Idiomarina loihiensis L2TR: one gene and its partner. The protein of the gene in region 2 interacts with the protein of the main gene of each other region in a pairwise test. Links are inferred from orthologs where the notes say so. Each region holds a gene or a part of one and is shown on either strand. Other genes may lie near its edges.

The links. The genes of interacting proteins can lie anywhere in the genome.
Region 1: the proteins of lysA (region 2) and IL_RS12485 interact in binary tests that used the Escherichia coli proteins (3 or more experiments, as listed by UniProt). The link is inferred for Idiomarina loihiensis L2TR from one-to-one orthologs.

The regions. Positions count from the first base shown.
Region 1 is NC_006512.1:2,606,192-2,609,713, forward strand. The notes cover bases 1-2,963. They hold IL_RS12485 (response regulator transcription factor), read right to left. Parts: upstream 1,841-2,963; coding sequence 1,160-1,840; downstream 1-1,159. Other genes in these bases: IL_RS12480 (sensor histidine kinase), read right to left, coding at 1-1,064; ntrC (nitrogen regulation protein NR(I)), read right to left, coding at 1,916-2,963. In the rest of the region: more of ntrC, read right to left, coding at 2,964-3,322; glnL (nitrogen regulation protein NR(II)), read right to left, coding at 3,312-3,522. UniProt on the Escherichia coli protein: Response regulator member of the two-component regulatory system CpxA/CpxR which responds to envelope stress response by activating expression of downstream genes including cpxP, degP, dsbA and ppiA.
Region 2 is NC_006512.1:2,737,421-2,744,674, forward strand. Bases 2,009-4,895 are described here. They hold lysA (diaminopimelate decarboxylase), read right to left. Parts: upstream 4,140-4,895; coding sequence 2,877-4,139; downstream 2,009-2,876. Other genes in these bases: IL_RS13085 (DUF484 family protein), read right to left, coding at 2,009-2,050; dapF (diaminopimelate epimerase), read right to left, coding at 2,047-2,874; lptM (LPS translocon maturation chaperone LptM), read right to left, coding at 4,136-4,282; hemC (hydroxymethylbilane synthase), read left to right, coding at 4,375-4,895. Outside these bases: IL_RS13075 (HAD-IA family hydrolase), read right to left, coding at 1-439; IL_RS13080 (tyrosine recombinase XerC), read right to left, coding at 466-1,368; more of IL_RS13085, read right to left, coding at 1,355-2,008; more of hemC, read left to right, coding at 4,896-5,316; IL_RS13105 (uroporphyrinogen-III synthase), read left to right, coding at 5,291-6,052; IL_RS13110 (uroporphyrinogen-III C-methyltransferase), read left to right, coding at 6,045-7,172; IL_RS13115 (heme biosynthesis HemY N-terminal domain-containing protein), read left to right, coding at 7,169-7,254. UniProt on the Escherichia coli protein: Specifically catalyzes the decarboxylation of meso-diaminopimelate (meso-DAP) to L-lysine. Is not active against the DD- or LL-isomers of diaminopimelate.

The DNA.
Region 1 (3,522 bases), 130 kb from region 2 along the record:
CTCTCATCAACCCCCGGGCCGTGATCCCGAATGCGAATATGACAGCCTTTGCCGTAATCGTCACAGGAAAGCTCTACGTTATCTTCGGTGTAGTGCAGTGCATTACGGACAATATTTTCCAGAACCAGCCGCAGCAATTCAGGGTCAGTATCAATAACCGGCCAGTTGCTACCATGCCGCAGCAAGCGCTCGCGTACTTCTGGATGCTGATAACACATATCATTAATAAGCTGCTGCACCAGTTCACCGCTATCCAGGCTTTCATGGTTCAGATCAACCAGCCCATTCTCCAGTCTCGACAGCGAAAGAATTCGCTCAATAATCACACTGAGACGTTCCGTATCGCGGCGCAATTGTTGCCAATTAGGGTCGTCCTCATTGCAATCGGCTAAATCCAGAGCCACCTGCATACGCGCCATAGGTGAACGTAATTCGTGCGATACATCGCTGAGTAATCGCCGTTGCGCGTCACGCGAAGTTGCTAAGTCGACCGCCCCTTGCGATAAAGCCCGTGCCAGTTCACCAATTTCATCACCACGTTTAGGTAAACGTTTAAGTTCAGGCGTTGCACTACCATCAGCCACTTCGCGCATTGCCAGAATCATTCGTCGTATAGGTCGAATAAGCCAAATACCCAGTAATACTGCGAGTAAACCGCTACCAACCATTAAGGTCAGTATGCGCGCGCGGGTCGATTCTGCTTCCAACCGCTCACGGTCAACCTGCTCTTCAATGCCTAAGGGCTTAGTCACCAGAATTTTATTGCCGTCGAGCTCGAACGGACCCATTAACAAACGCTCGTCCAGAGGAATCTGCTGCGGAGACTCTTGACCCAGCATACGCAATAGCGTGGAACCGTGACTTACGCGCAGCATCTCGTCCATTAATAGCTTTTCGCTGCCCTGCACCGACAACTGTGCGGCAACGCGGTAGTCGCCAGCAATAAGCCGGCCGGGTTGTAGAGAGTGAAAGGTTAACGCATCGCTCAATAAAGGCTGTAACGTCTGATAAATCTCCGGCTCCAGTGGTTTAAGTTCAGCTTTAGGTTTGTTCCAAACCGCCAACAAATAACCACTGGCCGCTGTGACCGAAAGCAGCGCCCAAAAAATGAAAAGTAATCTCAGAGCAAGCGATCGGTACCACCGCGTACGCCGGTTCTTCATAAGCTTGCAATCAGTCGGTAGCCGCGACCTCGTATAGTTTGAATACGATCAGGTTTTGCCGGGAATTTCTTCCGGATGTTACTGATATGCACGTCAAGACTGCGGTCAAAAGGCTCCATTTTTCGTCCCAGTGCCGCAACAGAAAGCTGATCTTTACTGACCATTTGACCGGCTTGCTGCATCAGACAACGCAAAATATCAAACTCAGTTGGTGTCAGAATCAGTTCAGCATCATCGCATTTTACTTCCGTAGTAGCCGGATCCAGCACTATGCCACAAACGTTCAGGCTTTCATTCTGCATGGTTGTGTTTGGCGTGCGACGCAGCAAAGCTCTTACACGGGCAATCAGCTCACGTGGATTAAAAGGCTTTGGCAGATAATCATCTGCGCCAAGCTCCAGCCCCATGACTCTGTCATCATCGTCACCACGAGCCGTCAGCATCAGCACCGCGGTATCACGATGTTGCTGGCGTAACCGCTGCAAAAGCTGCATACCATCAATGCCGGGTAGCATAACGTCCAGCAAAATAAGTTCGTAGTCACCGTTAAGTGCTTTATCAAGACCAGTGACACCATCTTCGGCGACACTTAAATCCACAGATTCACGTTTAAACAATTCTGTCAGCATGACAGACATTTCAGTATCATCGTCAATGAGTAGTACGGAATGTCTCATAACTTGTTGTTCTCTCCAGAAATAAATCCATGATCCAAAATGCCGGGGATGGATACGACCCTCTTTACATAACTTTTACTTTAGCAGAGTTTTCAACTTTCGGGTTAAGGTATTCCTTCCCCAGCCCAGCCATGCGGCTGCTTTTTGTTTATGTCCGGAAAAACGTTTTAAAGCAGTCTGTAACGCAACCTGCTCCAGCTGCTGCTGATAACTTTGCAGAACATCCTGCGAGTTTAACGGCTGCTGTTCCAGCTCAGTTTGCAAAAAGTGTAACCAGGTAAGCTCACCGCCTGGCTCTGTCGAACCTGGCTCTGAAGTCACCAGAATGTCTTCAGGCAAGTCCCGGGGACTTATTTGCTGCCCGGGCGCCATAACGGTTAGCCAGCGACAGGTATTTTCCAGTTGTCGGACGTTACCTGGCCAATTGTAACTCTTTAATGTGCTAAGCGTTTCATTTAACAATGTTTTTGGTGTGACATTCAACTCTTCGGCCGACTTTTTAAGAAAGTGTCTTGCCAGAGTATCGATATCTTCCGCCCGCTCACGCAGAGGCGGCAGCCGCAAACGGATAACGTTAAGACGATGATAAAGGTCATCCCTGAATGTGCCCTGGTTAACCAAGTGTTCTAGTTCCCGGTGGGTGGCGGCAATAACGCGCACATCCACTTTTACCGGTTGCAACGCTCCCACCGGGTAAAACTGTCCTTCGGCCAGAACTCTCAACAGCCGTGTCTGAACTGGTAAAGGCATATCGCCAATTTCATCCAGAAACAAAGTACCACCGTCAGCTTGCTGAAAACGCCCGACGCGTTTACGGTCGGCTCCGGTAAAGGCCCCGCGTTCGTGCCCGAACAGCTCCGACTCAATTAAATCGGCGGGTATTGCTGCCATGTTAAGCGCAATAAAAGGTTTATCCGCCCGTGGGCTGTGTTTATGCAGAGCTCGCGCGACAACTTCTTTGCCAGTACCGGTTTCTCCGGTAAGCAGCACACTAACGCTTGAGCCCGACAAGCGACCGATAGCACGAAACACATCCTGCATAGGCGTGGCTTCACCAATAAGCTCGGGAACTGAATTTGCGTCTATTTGCGCGGGCGCATTTTCACTTTGTCTGGCATGCTGCAGAGCACGGTCAACGGCGGTAATAGCTTCATCAATGTCAAAGGGCTTTGCCAGATACTCAAATGCGCCGCCCTGAAACGCTTTTACCGTTGTCTCGAGATCGGAATGCGCGGTCATAACCACAACAGGCAAATGCGCCTCGGTCTGATGCAGCCGCTCCAGTACAGCCAGGCCGTTTTCTCCCGGCATACGGATATCGGTGAGCACAACGGTTGGTTTATCGCTCTTTAGAGCCATGAAAAAGTCTTCGCCATTGGCAAAACTGCGCACGTGATAACGGCTATCAGCAAAGGCTTTTTCCAGTACCCAGCGAATAGAGTCGTCATCATCAATTATCCATAACTGAGCATTAGTGGTCATCCGTCACCTCATTACCATTTTCTGCTGAAAGATAAGGCAAATACACTGAAAATCGGGTTTTTCCGGGACTGGAATCAAAATCAATTTTCCCTTTATGCTGATGCACTAAATTTTGTGCCAGCGACAAGCCGAGTCCGGTTCCTTCAGCACGGCCGCTTATCAACGGATAAAACAGGGTTTCGCGCAACTCGGCCGGAATA
Region 2 (7,254 bases):
ACTTAGCCAGACCAATTTTATCCGCATTAACATTGCCATTACTCAGCGCAATTAATTTGTAACGCTGCGACAGAGCCTCCAATAATTTTATACTGTCTTGTGGCACTTCAAAGTTACTGCGCTCGGACAGAAACACATCCATAATGGTATTCGCGGCCCGTGCCGAATCATCAACACCGAACTTCTCTAACCCCAGCTCCAGGGTCTTCAGGCGCAGTTTGGTCATATCGCTGGCAAAAGTTTCGTCAGTACGGCTAACCTCATCACGGAAGCGGCGCCAGTGGTGCATGTCCCACTCAGCAGTTTGCGGGTATTGTTCCGCAATATAGCTGTGAGCGACTTCTTCCGTACGCTGCATAACCGGCACGTTGTCATAAAGCGTGTCATCTAAATCAAAACTGATAACTTTGGGTAAATGCCAACGGCGGTGGAACTGCATAACGCGTTACTCTTATTTGATAAAAGTTAAGTCGATTTTTTCCGGGCGCGCGGGTGGGCGCTGTCATAAACACTGGCTAAACGTTTAAAGTCCAGATGAGTATACACCTGAGTTGTGGATAAGTTAGCGTGTCCAAGCATTTCCTGCACAGCGCGCAAATCACCACTGGATTCCAGCATATGAGAGGCAAACGAATGCCTTAACTTATGCGGGTGCAAGTCACCCACCACACCTTGTTGTTTGCCCCAGTAATTCAGCCGCTGCTGCACAGTACGGGGGCTAATACGCTGTAGCCTTTTGCTCACAAAGAGCGCCAGCTCAGGCTTTTGATTTAACCAGGCCTGACGCACTGACAACCATTTTTTTAAGGCTTTTTCAGCACAACGACCAAAGGGCACAATACGCGTTTTGCTGCCTTTACCGGTCACCCGTAATTGCATCATACGGTGGTCAATGTGGTCTAGATCAAGACTCACCAGCTCCGCCAGACGAATACCACTGGCATAGAGCAGCTCCATCATGGCGGCGTCTCGAATGGCTAAGTCATCATCTGTGGGTAAATCCAGCAAATGAGAGATACTGTCCACATCGAGGTTTTTGGGTAAGCGTTTGGGAATTTTAGGTGCCGATACTGACATGGCCGGGTTGTCATCCATAGCGTTAGATTCCACCATGAACTGACAGAAAGTGCGCCATGCCGATAGTTTTAAAGCGATACTGCGTTCACCCAGCCCATTGCGCCGCCAACCGACTAAAAGCCGTTCAATAACAGGGACACGCAGCGCTTTAGGTTCCGTTATTTTTTGCAGTTCAAGAGCAGTCAGATCAGCGGCGATAAGGCGCTGGTAATTCTTTAGCGTTAGCTCCGCTAAGCCCCGCTCTCCCTGCAGTTGTTGCATCCATTTTTGCTGCCAGTCATGCAGCTTCATGGTTTTGCAGTAGCCCCGGTAACAATGCGCTGAGCAAGGCCTGTAGCTGATTGATCAGTAACTTGTCCATTGCCGGCTCAAAGTGACTGGCGTTAGTATTACCAACCGCCAGCATCCCCAGTTCGCCATTGTCACCCAACAACAGCAGTGCCACTGAGGCTATTTCTTCGTCTTGAAACAACAGCTTATGCTCTTGCTCCGTTAAGCGACCGAGATAAATAGAACTTTCATTGAAACGTTTGCTTAGTAGCTTTTTGTGAGTGTCGGAAGCAAAGCTGTATTGCTCGCCTAAATCGACCGGGCTGTCGAAAAACTTCAAGGACAAGGCCGGCATTTCCAGCTCATTCTCAAAGGTGTTTTGCAGTTCATCCAGAACCTGACTCAGGCTCTGACAGCGCAACAGACTTACGTATAAGTTGCTGTAAGCCGAGAAAATCGCTTCATTGCGGCGCGCGTTTATCATCAGCTCGGTAATTTCTTCTTCCAGCTGCTGTACGCGCAAACGCAGCTTTTGCTGCTGCCGTTCAATTAACGAGACGGCGCCTTTTTCACTGTGTTGAAACTGTAACTGAGCCAGTAAGTCATCGTTTCTCGTGAAAAAATCAGGGTTCTCTTGTAAGTATTCTCTTATAAGGCTGTCGTCTAAACGTTCATTTGCAATCATTTTCGATTCGCTACTCATAACACCATTTGTCCATCGTAAACTAATTCTGCGGGGCCGGTCATTTTTACAGGCTGCCCCTGCTGCCAACGGATAATTAAGTCCCCGCCGGGCAAGCTGACTTTTACTCGCTCATTTAATAAGCCTTGCTGAATGCCGGCTACAGCTGCGGCGCAGGCGCCACTGCCGCACGCCCGAGTTTCACCAACACCACGCTCAAACACGCGCAGTTTAATTTCATCAGCCGATACTTTCTGCATAAAACCTACATTCACGCTTTCGGGGAACCGCTCATGCGCTGCCAAAGCCGCTCCCAGAGTTTCCACGGGTGTCGTGTCGACGTTATCCACAGCGATAACACAATGCGGATTGCCCAGACCAAGAACACCACAAAGAACCGTTTCTTCTTTTACTCTCAAAACATAGGTCTGTTCTGCTTTTTGCGCTTTAAAAGGCACCGCCGCCGGTTCGAATAAGGGTTCGCCCATATCCACCGTCACCTGACCGTCTTTCTCTAAGTGCAGAACCATTTTTCCGGCCTTGGTACTGACTTTAAGGTGATTCTTATTGCTTAAGTTTTTAGCTTTTACAAACTTCGCAAAGCAGCGGGCACCATTACCACATTGAGCAACTTCGCTGCCATCGGCATTAAAAATGCGGTAGTGAAAATCCAAATCAGGGTCATAGGGCGGCTCAACTAACAGCATCTGATCAAAACCAATGCCCGTGTGCCGGTCTGCCCAGCGACGTATTTGGTCTGGGTTCACATATAAATTCTGAGTGACGTTATCCACCACCATAAAGTCGTTGCCGAGCCCGTGCATTTTTGAAAAATGTAATAACATTTTTATTGGCCTTCCTGGTGTAACAAGTGCTCGCCCCGGACGAGATCGTTAAAGCTTTCACGTTCGCGGATCAGTGTAGCATTATCACCTGAGACCAAAACCTCGGGCGGGCGGCCACGACTGTTATAGTTAGACGCCATAGTAAAACCATAGGCACCGGCATGTTTAATGGCCAGTACGTCGCCCTGTTGCACATTTAAATGCCGTGCGTGTCCGAAAAAGTCGCCGGTTTCACACACCGGGCCGACAATATCATTCAACTGGTCGCCGCCGCGCTTATTTTCGTGCGCGGGTAAAATGTCGTGCCAGGCCTGGTACAAAGACGGACGTATTAAATCGTTCATGCCGGCGTCAACCAACACAAAGTTCTTATCTTCTGAGGGTTTAATGTATTCCACTGTGGTCAGCAAAACACCCGCGTCTGCGGTAATAGCACGACCGGGTTCCAGTACCAAAGTAATTTGCGGGTAATTCTCGGCTAACTTGACCAGTTCCTTTAAATAAAAGGACTTATCCAACGGCTCTTCCGGCTGATACGCCACACCAAAACCGCCACCTAAATCCAGGTGTGTCAGCTGGACACCGTCTTTTTCCAGTTCCGAAACCAGGTTAAACATGCGCTGCGCGGCATCGAGGAAAGGCTCAGCTGTCATTATTTGTGAGCCAATATGGCAGTCCGCACCAATTAAATTAATATTAGGTAGGCTATGCGCCTTCAGAAAAACCGGCTTGGCCAGTGACATGCTAATGCCAAACTTGTTGGCTTTCATGCCTGTGGCAATGTACGGATGCGTTTTGGCATCAACGTCGGGGTTCACTCTTAACGACACCGGAGCCTGTTTGTCCATGGCGGCAGCAATGTCCTGAATACGCTCAAGCTCCGCCTCAGACTCTACGTTAAAGCAGCCAATGCCCGCTTCCAGCGCCATAATGATTTCGTCTTTTGACTTCGCTACACCGGAAAAGACCACGTCGCCAGCTTTACCACCAGCCATGAGTACGCGCTGAAGCTCGCCACCGGAAACAATATCGAAACCTGCGCCATGCTCAGCCAGTAACTGCAAAATAGCTAAATTGCTATTGGCTTTTACTGCATAACACAGCTTATGAGGTGCGGGCCAGTATTGCTGAAACTCACGCCAGTTTTTTAGAATCTGACCTTTGGAATAAACATACAAAGGCGAACTAAAACGCTCAATAAGACTCTCGACGTCGCAGTTTTCAATATGAAACTGACCATTTTTATAGTCAATTAATTCGCTCATTTGGTGTCTTCCGCTGGCGGCTCTGCAGGTGTATTTTGCTCTGGCATAGGCTCAGGCGTCAGTGGTCCTTTCTGACCACAACCGACTAAAGTCATTAAAATGGCTGATAGCACCAGCGTCTTGATTACAATTCGACTAAACATCGCTAAACTATAGGTATTCCGTTTGGGTTTCTATGATGCCTATCATCGCACCAGATACCTAAAAAGTCATTAATCGTCGTAAAGGAAAACGAATGACCCAACGCGTTAGAATTGCAACACGCAAAAGCAAGCTGGCTTTATGGCAGGCTGAACACATTCAACAACGCCTTGAAGAGCTGCATCCGGGCCTGTCGGTAGAGCTGGTTCCTATGTCTACCAAGGGCGATGTCATTCTGGATACCCCGCTGGCAAAAATTGGCGGTAAAGGCTTGTTCGTAAAAGAACTGGAAGTGGCGATGCTGGAAGGCCGTGCTGATATTGCCGTACACAGCATGAAAGACTTACCGGTTGAGTTCCCGCCGGGGCTGGAGCTTCACACCATTTGCGAACGCGAAGATCCGCGCGATGCTTTTGTATCCAACAACTACAAAAACCTTAATGAGCTGCCGGAAGGCGCAGTAGTCGGAACCTGTAGTTTACGTCGCCGCTGCCAGGTAAAAGAGCAGTTTCCACATTTAGTCATAAAAGATTTACGCGGCAACGTTCAAACACGTTTACGCAAACTGGATGAAGGTGAATTTGATGCCATTATCCTGGCGGCATCGGGTCTCATTCGACTGGAGCTGGGAGACCGCATTACCTCCTTTATTCCGGTGGAGCAGTCATTACCGGCTAATGGACAAGGCGCACTGGGTATTGAGTGCCGCAGCGATGACGACGAAATGAAAGCCTTACTTGCACCGCTGCAATGTCAGGAAACCCGTACCCGGGTGTTAGCTGAACGGGCAATGAACCGCGGGCTGGATGGCGGCTGTCAGGTGCCTATTGGTGCTTATGCAGAGCTGGAAGGTGATGAAGTCTATTTACGCGGCCTGGTTGGTGAACCTGATGGCGGAAAAGTGCTTCGTGATGAAGTGCGCGGCCCGGCGTCTAAAGCCGAAGAGTTAGGTTCAGAGCTTGCTGAGCGGTTACTTAAACAAGGTGCAGCTGAAATTCTGAGCGCAGTCTATGACAGTGAATCCAGTCACTCATAAAGCGGTTTTACTGCTGCGTCCGGGCAAGAGTCCGGACGACTTTACCCAACAGCTGCGCAAAACTGGCAGAGAATGCTTTGTTCACAGTTTTATTGAGATAGAGCCTTTACCTGTGAATAAAGAGCAGCTGACCCAGATTAAACAAAAGCATTGGGACGGCATTGTTATTGTCAGTAAAAATGCAGCTCATTATGCCTCCCGGGCTGGTTTTAGCGGGGTTCCTTCTAAATATTATGCAGTCGGTCCGGGAACCGCTTCTTTTGCGTGCAAACATTTAAACACTGCCGTGAGCTGTCCGGCCTTCATACATCAGTCGGAAGGGTTGCTGGAGTTGTCTGAATTACAAAAACTGCAGCAACAGAACTGGTTGATCATTCGCGGAGAAGGCGGTCGTGAATTATTGGCGGATGCCATACGAGCTCGCGGAGCTTCTGTCGATTACTGGGAAGTGTATCGCCGAAAACAACTCACATTGAACGACCCTGAACTGATTCAGCAGTGGATAAGCTCAGTTGGTACTATTGTTGTTACCAGCGCTGAACAACTGGGATACTTTTTGTCGTCTATGCCAAACTCTGCCCAAAGCTGGCTGGATAGCTGTCAGTGGATAGTTCCAAGTCATCGCCTGAAAGGTTTGATTCCTTTCGGACAATCAGACAATATCAAAGTGACAGGCAGTGCAGCGGACGCCATATTAATGAATGCGCTAATAGCGGATGGAAAAACTCATGACTGAAGAGAATAAAATTGAGAACGAAGAAGTTCAGAATAATGAACAAAGTAGCGAGAAGAGCACAGAAGAAGAAACCATAACCGCCGAGAAAAGTAGCGGGCGTTTCTTCAAACGCTTAGTCTGGCTTATTGTTTTAATCGCTATTGTCGCCGCCGCATACTGGGGCTATACGCGTTTCCCTGGTTTATTTAAGACAGACTCTGAACAGGTTAGTGAGCAACCGCAGGAAGATCCGATTGAAACGCGCTTTAAACAACTGGAGCGCTCTGTTGGAAACCTGGAGCAGCAACTACAAAACACTGTTCAGGCTCGCGAGCTGGATAAGCTGAGTAACACCGATCAGCAGCTAGAGCGCGAGTTAACCAGTTTGCGTCAGAGCCTCGAAGATCTTCGTGACGACATGCGCAAAACGCCTGCCGAAAAAGCGGCTTACTGGCGTCTACTGGAAATAAAACAAACCTTATCGGCGGCTGCACGAATGATGTGGAGCCAGGACGACTACAAAGCGGCGCTGCAACTTTTGAAATTAGCCGACCAACAGTTGGCGGGTATCGACAGTCGTAACGCAATTCGTACCCGCGAGAAGCTAGCGGGCGATATTGAGCGAGTGAATGCCGCAGTTAAAGCAGACAATACTGACCTGGCAATGCAACTCGTGGGTCTGCAACAACGCGTGTCAGACCTGCCCGACGAAGTAAACAGTAATCAACAGCGCTTAAGTTCTGACACCCAGAATGTCAGTGGTGATGTTAATGACTGGCAAACGAACCTGAGTGCTAACTGGCAGTCCTTCCTTGATAACTTTATCCGCATTCAACCCGTAGACAGCGATCCTAAACCTCTGCTGAGTGCGACCCAGCGCACAGCAATAAACGAACGCATTCAACTACTCTTTACTCTGGCTCAACAGGCGGCTGTAAAGAATAATGATGAATTGTGGCAGAGCTACCTGGACCAATTATCTAAGCTAATTGCGCAGGTAAAAGGCGATGGTGCAGCTTCACAGGATATTATTTCGCGTATTCAGTCACTAGGCCAGGAAGACTTTGAACAGCAGAGTATAGAGCAGCTTGAATCGCTGGACTTCATCGCTCAGGCTATTGAGCAGGGAGATGCCTCATGAAATGGATCATAGCTCTGGTTGTCATCATTATATTGGGGGCCATTATTGGACCACTCGCGTCGGGTAACGCGGGCTATGTTTT